DNA from 2 places in the Variovorax sp. 10L421 genome. Region 2 is predicted to be linked to the other one. Evidence: predicted binding sites of a transcription regulator. Region 2 holds the regulator's gene; the other holds the start of a gene.
The links. The regulator sigma-54, encoded in region 2, starts transcription at its own class of promoters, with help from an activator protein. The targets are predictions, from matches to a motif close to TGGCANGNAANCTGCTTT.
Positions count from the first base shown of each region.

Region 1: a site for sigma-54 is predicted at 2,636-2,653, ahead of AC1DFC_RS03235 (nitrate- and nitrite sensing domain-containing protein). Genes of this name have one in related genera too.

Region 1 is NZ_JBFTJJ010000001.1:662,277-668,700, reverse strand. Features, by position in the region: gene AC1DFC_RS03255 (branched-chain amino acid ABC transporter substrate-binding protein) at 1-136, opposite strand, end outside; gene AC1DFC_RS03250 (Hsp20/alpha crystallin family protein) at 261-632, shown strand; gene AC1DFC_RS03245 (alpha/beta hydrolase-fold protein) at 822-1,577, shown strand; gene tsaD (tRNA (adenosine(37)-N6)-threonylcarbamoyltransferase complex transferase subunit TsaD) at 1,513-2,574, opposite strand; gene AC1DFC_RS03235 (nitrate- and nitrite sensing domain-containing protein) at 2,678-3,940, shown strand; gene AC1DFC_RS03230 (CmpA/NrtA family ABC transporter substrate-binding protein) at 4,280-5,524, shown strand; gene ntrB (nitrate ABC transporter permease) at 5,535-6,424, shown strand, end outside.
Region 2 is NZ_JBFTJJ010000018.1:101,586-108,009, forward strand. Features, by position in the region: gene AC1DFC_RS21495 (sensor histidine kinase) at 1-238, shown strand, start outside; gene AC1DFC_RS21500 (cytochrome b) at 330-914, shown strand; gene AC1DFC_RS21505 (YceI family protein) at 911-1,504, shown strand; gene AC1DFC_RS21510 (YceI family protein) at 1,561-2,205, shown strand; gene AC1DFC_RS21515 (phospholipase D family protein) at 2,243-3,928, opposite strand; gene rpoN (RNA polymerase factor sigma-54) at 3,948-5,525, opposite strand; gene lptB (LPS export ABC transporter ATP-binding protein) at 5,680-6,424, opposite strand, start outside.

The DNA.
Region 1 (6,424 bases), on a different contig from region 2:
CGCTCATGCTTTCGATCAGCGCCAGGCGAATGGGTGCGGGCGGGGCCGCCTGCGCCAGCGCGGCGAACGGCCTCGCGCATAGCGCCAGCGCCGCGAATTTCAAGGCCTCGCGACGCCAAATAAAGGGGAGATTCATTGTCTTGAAACGCGTGCCGATGCGCCTAGATGAGGTCTCAAGCGGCACTCACGATGGAACGGCCGCGCAGTGTAAGGGACACACATTCCTTGTCCCCATTGTGTTCACTCAGGAGTTCTTCACCATGCTTTTCGCCCCCACCCTTCGCACCGCCCGCTTCGCTCCCCGCGCCTATGACCGCGCCTTCGAACGCTTCGTGAACGATGCCTTCGCCGCCCCCCGCCGCTCCCCGCTGGTGGAACAGGACGACAAGAGCTGGACCCTCTCGCTGGACGTGCCGGGCCTTGCGCGCGAAGACCTCGCGATCAGCATCGAAGGCGCCGTACTGCGCATCGACAGCAAGGCCGAAGCCAAGCGCCAGTTCAAGGCCGCCTACGAGCTGCCGCAGGACATCGACGTGGCCACCAGCGAGGCCAAGCTCGAGAACGGCGTGCTCACGCTGAAGCTCGGCAAACTGGTGCCCGTGAGCCAGGCCGCACAGTTGCAAATCAACTAGCTTGGCCTATGCCCACAAGAAGAAAATGTTGGTAACGGCCTCGTTTTGACTTTAAACGAGCACCTTATTCACAATAGCGCTGAATAACGTCACATGATGTGACGTTTTCTTAGAACTTTTTTCTTCGTGGGCGTCTCGTAACGCACCGAATTCCCTGCCGGTGCGGTTCGGGTGCCCCCAAAAGGCACCATGAAAACGCACCTTCAACCTGCCAATCCCAACGAACAATCCGACACGCTCCTGGTGTTCCTGCCCGGGGCCTACCTGAAGCCCGACGAGTTCGAGCGCGAAGGGTTCATCGCCGCGGTGCGCGAGCGCCATCTGGCGGCGGACGCGCTGCTGGTGGACGCGGACGTTTCCTACTACTACGAGCAAACGCTGAGCGAGCGCCTGCACACCGAGGTGATCGAGCCCCAGCGTGCCAGGGGCTACAAGTCGATCTGGCTCGTGGGTATTTCCATCGGTGGCTTCGGCGCGCTGATCCACGAACTGGCGCGGCCGGGCTCGGTGGACGGCATCGTGGCACTCGCGCCCTACCTGGGGCGCCGGGTGCTCGGCGCGGAGATCAGGAAGGCCGGCGGCCTGCGCGCCTGGCAGGCGCCCACCGGACCGCAGGCCGACGAGGAGCCCGACCGCAAGCTCTGGCCCTTCTTCCAGCAGTACCTGGACGCCAAGCCGTCGAAGAACCTGCCGCCGCTGTACCTGGGCTTCGGGCTGGACGACCGCTTTGCCAGCAACCACAAGCTGCTGGCCGACGCCCTGCCGCCGGGGCGCGTCTTCACGATCGAGGGCGGCCACGACTGGCCGCAGTGGCGCCAGCTGTGGCGCAATGTGCTGGACGTGCTGCCGCTGCCGGCAATCGGCCGCTCGCGGCAGCCGGCTACGCAGCCTGCGGCAGCGGCGCCTCAGCCGACGAGAGCGACGCCATGGGCCATCGCGGCTTGACGTCGAAGGCATAGCGCTCGCTCGCCTGCGACAGCCCGGACTGCAGGCGCATCGCCGCAGCCATGGCGATCATGGCGCCGTTGTCGGTGCACAGGTGCAACTCGGGGTAGTGCACACGCACCTTGCGCTTTGCGCACGCGGCATTCAGCTGTTCGCGCAGATTCCTGTTGGCCCCCACCCCGCCCGCCACCACCAGCCGCTTGAGTCCGGTCTGGTCGAGTGCCGCGAGCGACTTCTTCAGCAGCACCTCGACGATGGCCGCCTGCGTGGACGCCGCCAGATCGGCCTTGTTCGCCTCGAGCTGGTCGCCGAGCTTCTTGGCCTGCGTGAGCACGGCCGTCTTCAGGCCGGCAAAGGAAAAATCGAGATCGCCGCTGTGCAGCAGCGGCCGCGGCAGCTTGAAGGCCGTTGCGTTGCCGCCTTCGGCCAGCTTCGCGAGCCACGGTCCGCCGGGGTACGGCAAACCCATGAGCTTGGCGCTCTTGTCGAAGGCCTCGCCGGCCGCGTCGTCGATGGTTTCGCCGAGCAGCTCGTAGCGGCCCACGCCGTCCACCCGCATCAGCTGCGTATGGCCGCCCGACACCAGCAGCGCGACGAACGGAAACTCCGGCGGATCGGCGCTCAGGAAGGGCGACAGCAGATGTCCCTCTAGGTGATGCACCCCCAGCACCGGCTTGCCAAGCGCCACGCCGAGCGCGCAGGCCACGCCGGCCCCCACCAGCAGCGCGCCCGCCAGGCCCGGCCCGCGCGTGTAGGCCACCACGTCGATCTCGGCCAGCGAGCGTCCGGCTTCGGCCATGACCGTCTCGGTCAACGGCAGCACGCGGCGGATGTGGTCGCGGCTGGCCAGCTCGGGGACCACGCCGCCGTAGGCCTGGTGCATGGCGATCTGGCTGTGCAGCGCGTGCGAACGCAGCATCGGCAGCGCGCTGCCGTGCGACTCGACCAGCGCCACGCCGGTTTCATCGCAGGATGATTCGATTCCCAACAAGAGCATGGCGCCGAGTGTAGGCGGCGCCCCGTGCGGCCGCCCGCGAAGGGGCAAACGGCGTCCTGCAAGGCACGGATGTTGCAGTGAGAGGGTCAGCGCCCCTCCCACCATGAAATCCGGACTGAGTTTTCTGATCGCCGCCCGCCGTTGCGAGATCGACGAGCTGGACCGGCTCGCCCGCACCAGCGAGCTGGTGGGTGTGATCGGCCGCCTCGTCCACGCGCTGCAGCGCGAGCGGGGCATGTCGAACATGTTCCTCGCGTCGCACGGCGGCCGCTTCGCAGACCAGCGCGGCCCGCAGATCGCCGAATGCATGGCGCTCGAGCAGGAGGTGCGCGCCGGCTTCGACCAGCTCGAAGCCGACGACCACCGCGGCGCTGGCGCCGGCCACAGCGCGCGCCTGTTCAGCCGCATCGCCTGGGTGCTCCCGGGCCTGGACGCCCTGCCTGCGCTTCGCCGCCGCATCGATGCGCTCGAACTGAAGCCTGCGCAGTCCACCGCCGCCTTCGCCAAGCTCGTTGCCGGCCTGCTGTCGGTGGTGTTCGAAGCCGCCGACGGCGCCACCGACCCCGAAATCTCGCGCCTGCTGGTCGCGATGTTCAACTTCATGCAGGGCAAGGAATTTGCCGGCCAGGAGCGCGCCTTCGGTGCCGCCGCACTGGCGCTGGGCCGCAGCGACGAGGCGCAGCGCCTGCAGTGGCAGCACCTGATCGAGTCGCAGGAGCGCTGCTTCCAGGTGTTCACCGATTTCTCTGGCCAGGCCGTGCTCGCGCTCTGGCGCAGCAGCCAGCCTGACGCCGAAGTGGCAGAGCTCGAACGCATCCGCCGGCGCGGCGCCACCTCCGCCCCGGCCGACGTACCGCTGAGCCAGGCCTGGTTCGACTGCTGCACCCGCCGCATCGACGCCATGAAGACCGTGGAAGAGCGCCTGGCCGCAGTCTTGCGCGCACTGTGCGAGCGCAAGACCGCGCAGGCGCGCAGCGAGTTGCAGGACTACCGGCAGCTGCTGGACACGCTGGCGCCGCAGGCCGGCGCCCTGTTCTTCGACGACGCCGACGCGCAGGCCGCCACGCCCGCCCAGTTCGGCCGCCACCTCGAACGCTCGGTGCTCGACATGGTCCAGGAGCAGTCGCACCGCCTGCAGGCCATGAGCGACGAGCTCGAAACCGTGCGCGCCTCGCTCAATGAACGCAAGATCGTCGAGCGCGCCAAGGGCCTGCTGATGGCGCACCGCCGGCTCAGCGAGGAAGAGGCGCACAAGATGCTGCGCCAGACCGCCATGAACCAGAAGCGGCGGCTGGTCGACGTGGCCGAGTCGATGCTGGCAATGGCCGACTACCTGCCCATGCTCGACCGCGCGCCCTCTCGCTGAAGCGCCCCCGGCCGTTCAACTTGGTGCAGTGCACAACAACCGTGCGATCGGCGCTGCGCGGCCCGATCGGGCCCTCGCCCGTGCTGCGCCACTGCATCGAGCTACTTTCTTGATAGCAGCACCCAGGTCCTGAAGGCTGGCACACCGCTTGCAAGCATTTCGTTCACAGGCCCCCAATGGGTCTTCAGGCAGGCGGCACCCAACGGCGGGTGCTTGCTACCGAACCGGACAAAGGCGTCCCCATCCCGCAAGGGCTCGTTTTCGAGCAGCCCCTGCGCGGTGCGGACGCCTTTTTTGTTTTTGTCTTTTGTTTGTTCGCCTTCAACCGGAGCCCCGCCCATGACCGACCTGCTCACAACCCGCCTCAGCCGACGCCGCGTCCTGCAAGCCGCCGCCATCGGCGCCGTGGGCATCGAACCCGCGCTGCGCGCCGCCGTCTGGGCCCAGGGCTCGGACAAGCCCGAGAAGGAGGAAGTGAAGATCGGCTTCATCCCGCTGACCGATTGCGCCAGCGTGGTGATGGCCTCGGTGCTGGGCATCGACAAGAAGTACGGCGTGAAGATCGTCCCCAGCAAGGAAGCCAGTTGGGCTGGCGTGCGCGACAAGCTCTCCAACGGCGACATCGACATGGCGCACGTGCTCTACGGCCTGGTCTACGGCATGCACCTGGGCCTGAGCGGCCCGAAAAAGGACATGGCCGTGCTCATGACCTTGAACAACAACGGCCAGGCCATCACGCTGTCGAAGAAGCTCTCGGACAAGGGTGCGGTCGATGCGGCCTCGCTCGCCAAGCTGATCGCAACGGAGAAGCGCGAATACACCTTCGCACAGACCTTCCCCACCGGCACGCATGCCATGTGGCTGTACTACTGGCTCGCCTCGGCCGGCATCGACCCGTTCAAGGACGTCAAGAACATCACCGTGCCGCCGCCGCAGATGGTGGCCAACATGCGCGTGGGCAACATGGACGGCTACTGCGTGGGCGAGCCCTGGGGCCAGCGCGCCATCATGGACGGCATCGGCATCACGGCCATCACCACGCAGGACATCTGGAAGGACCACCCCGAGAAGGTGCTTGGCTGCACCGCCGAGTTCGCGAAGAAGTACCCGAACACCGCACGCGCCGTGACGGCCGCCATCCTCGAGGCCGGCAAGTGGATCGACACCGGCCTGCAGAACAAGAACAAGATGGCCGAGACCATCGCCGACAAGAGCTACGTCAACACGAGCGTGGACGCCATCAACCAGCGCATCCTGGGCCGCTACACCAACGGCCTGGGCAAGAGCTGGGACGACCCCAACCACATGAAGTTCTACAACGGCGGCGCCGTGAACTTCCCGTACCTGTCGGACGGCATGTGGTTCCTCACGCAGCACAAGCGCTGGGGCCTGCTGAAGGAACACCCCGACTACCTGAAGGTGGCCACCGAGATCAACCGCATCGACATCTACAAGCAGGCTGCCGCAGCCACGCAGACGCCGGTGCCCAAGGAAACCATGCGCACCAGCAAGCTGTTCGACGGCTCGGTCTGGGACGGCAAGGATCCGAAGAAGTACGCCGAGTCCTTCAAGCTTCATGCATAGGGAGAACACCATGGTCAGCGCCGTTTTTCATTCACCGCTCGAAGCCTCCCTCCCTCTCCCGCGCGCGGGAGAGGGCCGGGGCGAGGGCAAGCCCCGCGCCGAAGCCGCCCCTCACCCCAACCCTCTCCCCAGAAGGGAGAAGGAGCAGAAACCGAGAACGCCACTCGACCTGCGCGCCTTCTGGATGCGCGTGCTGCCGCCGCTCGCAGGCTTCGGCCTGCTGCTGCTGATCTGGGAGGTGGTGGCCATGAAGAGCACCACTGGCTTCCCGACGCCAGCGGCCACCTGGCAGCAGGCCGTGACCGTGTTCAGCGACCCGTTCTACAGCAAGGGGCCGAACGACCAGGGCGTGGGCTGGAACGTGCTCTCGTCGCTGCAGCGCGTGGCGCTGGGCTTCGGCCTCGCGGCGCTGGTCGGCATTCCGGCCGGCTTCGCGATCGGGCGCTTCGAGTTCCTCTCGCGCATGTTCAACCCGCTCATCAGCCTGCTGCGACCGGTATCGCCGCTGGCGTGGCTGCCCATCGGCCTGCTGGTGTTCAAGGGCGCCAACCCGGCCGCCATCTGGACCATCTTCATCTGCTCGATCTGGCCGATGGTCATCAACACCGCCGTGGGCGTGCAGCGCGTGCCTAGCGACTACATGAACGTGGCCAAGGTGCTGAACCTCAGCGAATGGAAGATCCTCACGAAGATCCTGTTCCCCGCAGTGCTGCCCTACATGCTGACCGGCGTGCGGCTGGCCGTGGGCACCGCGTGGCTGGTGATCGTGGCGGCCGAGATGCTCACGGGCGGCGTCGGCATCGGCTTCTGGGTGTGGGACGAGTGGAACAACCTCAACGTCGCCAACATCATCATCGCGATCTTCGTGATCGGCATCGTCGGCCTCGTGCTGGAGTTTGC
Region 2 (6,424 bases):
CGCGCTCGACGCGGCGCTGTGCGACATCCGCCTGCCGGGTGCGCTCGACGGCATCGCGCTGGCCGACAAGCTGCAGCGGCAGAAGCCGTCGCTGGCGATCGCGCTGATTTCGGCCGACATCAACGAAGCCACCCAGCGGCTCGCCGCCGAGCGTGGCTGGCATGCGCTGCGCAAGCCGGTGCAGCCGGACGAACTGCGCGGGGTGCTGCTGAGGGCGCAACAGCCGTCGCAGGGCTGAGGCCGGCAGGGCGGCGGGCTGGCACGGGCCGTGCGGTGATGTCATCGCTTCCGATATATGCTCCGCGCACAGGCCGCCTGTCCTGCTCACGATGTCCTCCGACACATCTTCATCCCCCCTCGCAGCCGACGCGCGCTACGACCCGTTCACGATGGCGCTGCACTGGCTGCTTGCGGCCCTGATCGTGGGCTCGTTCGGCGTAGGGCTCTACATGACGGGGCTGCCGTTCTCGCCGCTGCGCCTGAAGATCTACAGCTGGCACAAGTGGGCGGGCGTCACCATCCTCGCGCTGTCGGCGCTGCGGCTGCTGTGGCGGCTCGGGCATCGTCCACCGGCGCTCCCGCCGGGCATGTCGGCGCTCCAGCTGGCGAGCTACCGCATCAGCCACACGCTGATGTACCTGCTGTTCTTCGCGGTGCCGCTGTCCGGGTGGGCCTACAGCTCGGCCATGGGCATGCCGGTGGCGTGGTTCGGCGTGCTGCCGCTGCCCGACTTCGTGCCGGTCGACCACGCCTTCGCCGAGGCGGTGCTGCAGCCGCTGCACCGCAACTGCGCCTTCGTGCTGGCAGGCGTCACGCTGCTGCACGTGGCGGCGGTGCTCAAGCACCACTGGATCGACCGCGACGGTCTTCTCAAACGCATGTGGCCCCGGCCACGCAAGGAACCAGCTCGATGATCAAGCGCCTGTTTTTCCGTCTCGCGCCGTCGCTCGCGGCGCTGGCTTTCGCCACCCTGGCGCTGCCGGCCGGCGCCGAGCCCGCAGCGGCAAAGCTCGTGGCCGACAAGAGCCAGATCGTCTTCGTCAGCAAGCAAATGGGCGTGCCCGTGGAAGGCACGTTCAAGAAATTCGACGCGCAGGTGGCCTTCGACCCGAAGAAGCCCGAGGGCGGCACCGTCGCGCTGCAGATCGACACGGCCAGCGCCGGCTTCGGCGTCCCGATGAGCGATGCGGAACTGCCCAAGCAGCCGTGGTTCGACGCCGCGCACTTCCCGCAGGCAAGCTTCCAGTCGAGCGCCATCAAGGCGCTGGGCGACGGCAAGTTCGAGATGGCGGGCAAGCTCACCATCAAGGGCATCGCCAAATACGTGACGGTGCCCGTCAGCATCGCCGCGGCCGGCGGCAAGGAGGCGGTTGCCACGGGGAGCTTCACGATCCAGCGGCTCGACTACAAGGTGGGCGAAGGCGAATGGACCGACACCTCGACGGTCGGCAACGACGTGCAGGTGCGCTTCAGGTTCACGCTCACGGGCTTCGGGCCGTTGTGAAGCGCCAGGCTGTCCGCCCCTCACTCACTTTCCTCTTTCCTCCCGCATCCAACACCATGAAAAAGCTCCTTCTCGCCGCGGCCCTGTCGGCCGCCGCATTCACCGGCAGCGCCACGGCGCAGCAACAGCAACTGCCAACGGAATTCGCCCCGGCCGTGGCCGCCAAGCCCGCGGGCGGGCCGGCGAAGAACGCCAACTACGTGATCGATCCGACTCACACCTTCGTGATGTACGAGATGGGGCACTACGGCACCACCACCAACCGCGGGCGCTTCAGCACCAAGGACGGCTCCGTGCAGATCGACGGCACCGGCGCCAGCGGCAAGGTCGACATCACGATGGACATCAGCTCCATCAACACCGGCGTCGACCTGCTCAACCGCCATGTGCAGAGCAAGGATTTCTTCAACGTGGCCGAGTTTCCGATCGGCCGCTTCGTGGCCGACCGCATCGATTTCAGCGGCGGCAAGGTGACCGACGTGCCCGGCACGCTCACGCTGATGGGCCAGACCAGGCCTGTGACGCTGAAGGCCGTGCGCTTCAACTGCTACCTGAGCCCGCTGATCAACCGCCAGGTGTGCGGCGGCGACTTCGAGACCACGGTGGAGCGCAGCGACTGGGGCATCACCTGGGGGCTGAACTTCGGCTTCGAGAACAAGGTGAAGCTGCTGGTGCAGGTCGAAGCGGTCAACGTGCAATGACACCGCTGCCCGGCCTGGCCGGCGCCACGAGCACCAGCTAGAGCAGGCTCTCCGGCGTCAGCGGCGCCAGCAATTCGAGCATGACCCGGCCCCAGAAACTGGAGTCGGGCTCCTCGGTCAGCACGGTGAGCTTGCCGGCATCCTCGCTGACCCATTCGATGCGCGACTCGTTGCTGCCTTCGGCAAAGCGCAGCCGGTAGGCGCCCTGCTGCTTGAGCACGTCGATGAGTTTCAGCGCCTGCTGCGCCATCTCGGCGCTGTGGATGATCAGCCCGATCTCGGTGTTGGCCGACTCCGAGCGCGGGTCGAAATTCATCGAGCCGACGAACAGCGTGCGCCGGTCGATCACGGCCGACTTGGCATGCAGCCTGCCCACCGAGGTGCCGAACAGGCCCAGCCGCACGCTGCGCCGGGTGCGCGTGGAGCTCAGCTCGTAGAGGTCGGCGCCGAGCTTGAGCATGTCGGGCCGGTAGCGGCGGTAGGCGGTGTGCACCAGCGGCTCGTCGGTGGCGGCCAGCGAATTGGTGACGACGCTGATCTTCACGTTGCGGTTGCGGATCTCGCGCATCACCTCCAGCCCCGTGGCGCCCGGGATCAGGTAGGGCGAGACGATGGTCACTTCGGAGCGTGCACGGCGCATCTGCTCGACCACGTTGTAGCGCACGCTGTCGACGTCGAGCAGCGGCACGCCGCCGTAGGAGGCGGTCTTGCCGATCACGCGCTCGGGCGAATCGGCATAGGCCTCGGCGGTGGTCCAGATCAGGCCGAGCTTGCCGGCGTTCAGGTCTTCCACCATCGGGCTGTAGCCGAGCAGGTCGTTGGGCGCGGGCTTCGGCGGCGGTGGAGTAGTGTCGGGGCCGGTGACCGCGTCGAAGCGGCGCTGCAGCTCTTCGGCCGACAACTCGCTGCGCACCACCGACTGGATCGGCCGCACGTAGATGCTGTTCCAGTACTGGTCGAACAGGCTGCCCAGCCGCGGGATCAGCGCACCAGTGACGAAGGTGTCGAGGTCGAGAAAATTCTCGCCCGCGGTGCGCGTGAAGTACTGGTTGCCGATGTTGCGCCCGCCCGCCACCGCCATCGCGCCGTCGGCGATGAACAGCTTGTTGTGCATGCGCCGGTTGACGCGGCTGAAGTCGAACAGCGAGGCAGTGAAGCGCTTCAGGATGCTCGCGCGCCCGGCCGGGAACGGGTTGAACAGGCGCAGTTCGACGTTGGGCGTGGCGGCAAAGCCGAGCAGCAGTTCGTCCTCGCCCGAGGTGTAGAGATCGTCCATCAGCACCCGCACGCGCACGCCGCGCTGGGCGGCGTCGCGCAGGGTGCGCAGCAGGTAGCGGCCGGTCTCGTCGTTCTCGATCTGGTAGTACTGCACGTCGAGCGTGCGCTGGGCACGGCGGGCCAGCTGGATGCGGGTGTCGAAGGCGAAGTCGCCACCGGGCATCAGGCGAAAACCGCTCAGGTCGGGGTCGGGCTGCGAGGCCAGCGCGAGCTTGCCGAGTGCGGTGTCGGCCGAGACGGCCATGGCCTTGGTGGGTGCGCGCGGGGCCTCGTTGGGCAGGGTGGCGCAGCCGGTGGCGAGCAGTGCGAAAGCCGCGAACAACAGCGCCAGGCCCCAGCGCCAATACGGTCCAGGTCCGTTCGGGGAACACCGCGGAACCGGCTCCGCCGGGCCGCAGGTGTTGCCCCCTGCAAGGGGGTTGGCGAAGCGACACGAAGTGCGCATAGCCTGGGGGTGTGCCAAGTTACAGGGCTTTGCGCAGGTTCGCGGGCGCGATGCGCAGCGCCTCGCGGTACTTGGCCACGGTGCGCCGTGCGCACTCGATGCCCTGCTCTTTCAGCATCTCGGAGATCTGGCTGTCCGACAGCGGCTTCTTGATGCTCTCGGAACTCACGAACTGCTTGATCAGCGCGCGCACCGCGGTGCTCGACGCATTGCCGCCCGTCTCGGTGCCCAGCGCCGAGCCGAAGAAGTACTTGAGCTCGACGGTGCCGAACGGCGTGGCCATGTACTTGGCGGTGGTCACGCGCGAGATGGTCGATTCGTGCAGGCCCAGCTCGTCGGCGATCTCGCGCAGCACCAGCGGGCGCATCGCGAGTTCGCCATGCACGAAGTAGCTCTTCTGCCGCTCGACGATGGCGTTGCTCACGCGCAGGATGGTGTCGAAACGCTGCTGGATGTTCTTGATGAACCAGCGCGCCTCCTGCAGCCGCTGCGACAGCGCCTGGCTGCCCTCGCCCTTGTGCGACTTGAGCGCGCCGGCATAGATGTCGTGCACGCGCAGACGCGGCATCACCTCGGGGTTCAACATGACGCGGAACTTCACGTTGGTGCCGCGGCCGGTCTTGGTGACGATCACATCGGGAATGACGATGTTGCGCTCCACGTCGACGAAGCGCCGGCCCGGCTTGGGCTCCAGCCGCGCGATGATCTGCAGCGCCGAGCGCACCAGCTCCTCGCTGCTGCGGGTGAGCGTGGCCAGGCGCTTGAAATCGCGGCGCGCAAGCAGCTCCATCGGCTGCTTGCAGACGGTGATGGCGGTCTTGCGGACCAGCGCCTCTTCGTCGGTCTCGTCCTCGCTGGCCATGGCGCGCAGCTGGATGCCCAGGCATTCGCCGAGGTCGCGCGCGCCTACGCCCACGGGCTCCAGGCTCTGCAGCAGTCCGAGCGCCACCTGGAAGTGATGCACGAGGTCGTCGAACTGGTCGTTGTCGTCGCCAGCCAGGCCCGAGGCCAGCGCGGGCAGCGAGTCTTCGAGGTAGCCGTCGTCGTTGAGAGATTCGATGAGAAAGCGCAGCGCGGCGCTGTCGTTCTCGTTCAGGCGCAGGCTCAGCGCCTGGCGGTGCAGGAACGACTGCAGCGACTCCTGGCTGCGCGCGAGTTCAGTGGCGTCGGCACGTTCGTCGTCGCCGAGGTTGTTCTGGCGCGCGGGCGCGTCGCTGCCCCACTCGCTGTCGTCGGGCGCCGCCATGTCGACGGTGCCGTCGCCTTCCCAGTCGGGCTCACGCTCGGTGATCTCGGCAGCTGGCCCGTCGGTATCCGCCGTGGTGGTGCTGGTGGTCTCGGCGGGCGCACTGGCGGCCGAAGGCGCGAAGTCGCTCTCGCCCTCATCGCGCGGAACCGGCGCATCAGCCGTGTCGAGCCCGAATTCCTCGCGCGCCGCTTCTTCCGCGGTGCGTTCGAGGAACGGGTTTTCGTCCAGCATCTGCTCGACTTCCTGGCTCAGTTCGAGCGTGGAAAGCTGAAGCAGCCGGATGGACTGCTGCAGCTGTGGCGTCAGTGCCAGATGCTGCGAGACGCGAAGGGACAGCCCTTGCTTCATGAGGAAATGGCCCCCCCCCAGGCTGCGCGCTTCGCGCTACGCCAACCCCCTACCGGGGACGGGCCGGCCGCTTCGGGCGGCCGTGCGCGGCGGCCCCCGCGAGGAAGCTCCGCGCGGACGGTGGCCACGATGATCCTTGACCCTCGCCGCACGATCACATCCGGAAGTGTTCGCCCAGGTACACCCTGCGTACTTCGGCGTTGTCGACGATCTCCGAGGGTGTGCCTTGTGCCAGCACATGCCCGTCGCTGATGATGAACGCATGATCGCAGATACCCAGCGTTTCACGCACGTTGTGGTCGGTGATGAGCACGCCGATGCCGCGCTCCTTCAGGAAGCTGATGATCCGCTGGATTTCGATCACCGCGATCGGGTCGATGCCGGCGAAGGGCTCGTCCAGCAGGATGAAGCGCGGCTGGGTGGCCAGCGCGCGCGCGATCTCGACGCGGCGGCGCTCGCCGCCCGACAGCGCCAGCGCGGGCGAGTCGCGCAGGTGGTCCACCCGCAGGTCGGCCAGCAGTTCGGACAGTCGCTCTTCGATGTGCTGCTTCGACAGTGGCGCCATCTTGCCGTTGGCATCGGGCTCGCTCTGGAGCTCGAGCACGGCGCGCACGTTTTCCTCGACCGTGAGCTTGCGGAAGATCGAGGCCTCCTGCGGCAGGTAGCTCAGGCCCATGCGGGCGCGGCGGTGGATCGGCATGTGGGCGATGGGCTCGCCGTCGATGGTGATGTCGCCCGCATCGGCGCGCACCAGCCCCACGATCATGTAGAACGAGGTGGTCTTGCCCGCGCCGTTCGGCCCGAGCAGCCCGACGACTTCGCCCTTCTGCACGTCGAGCGAGACGTCCTTCACGACCGTGCGGCTGCCATAGCTCTTCTTCAGGCCGCGCGCGACCAGG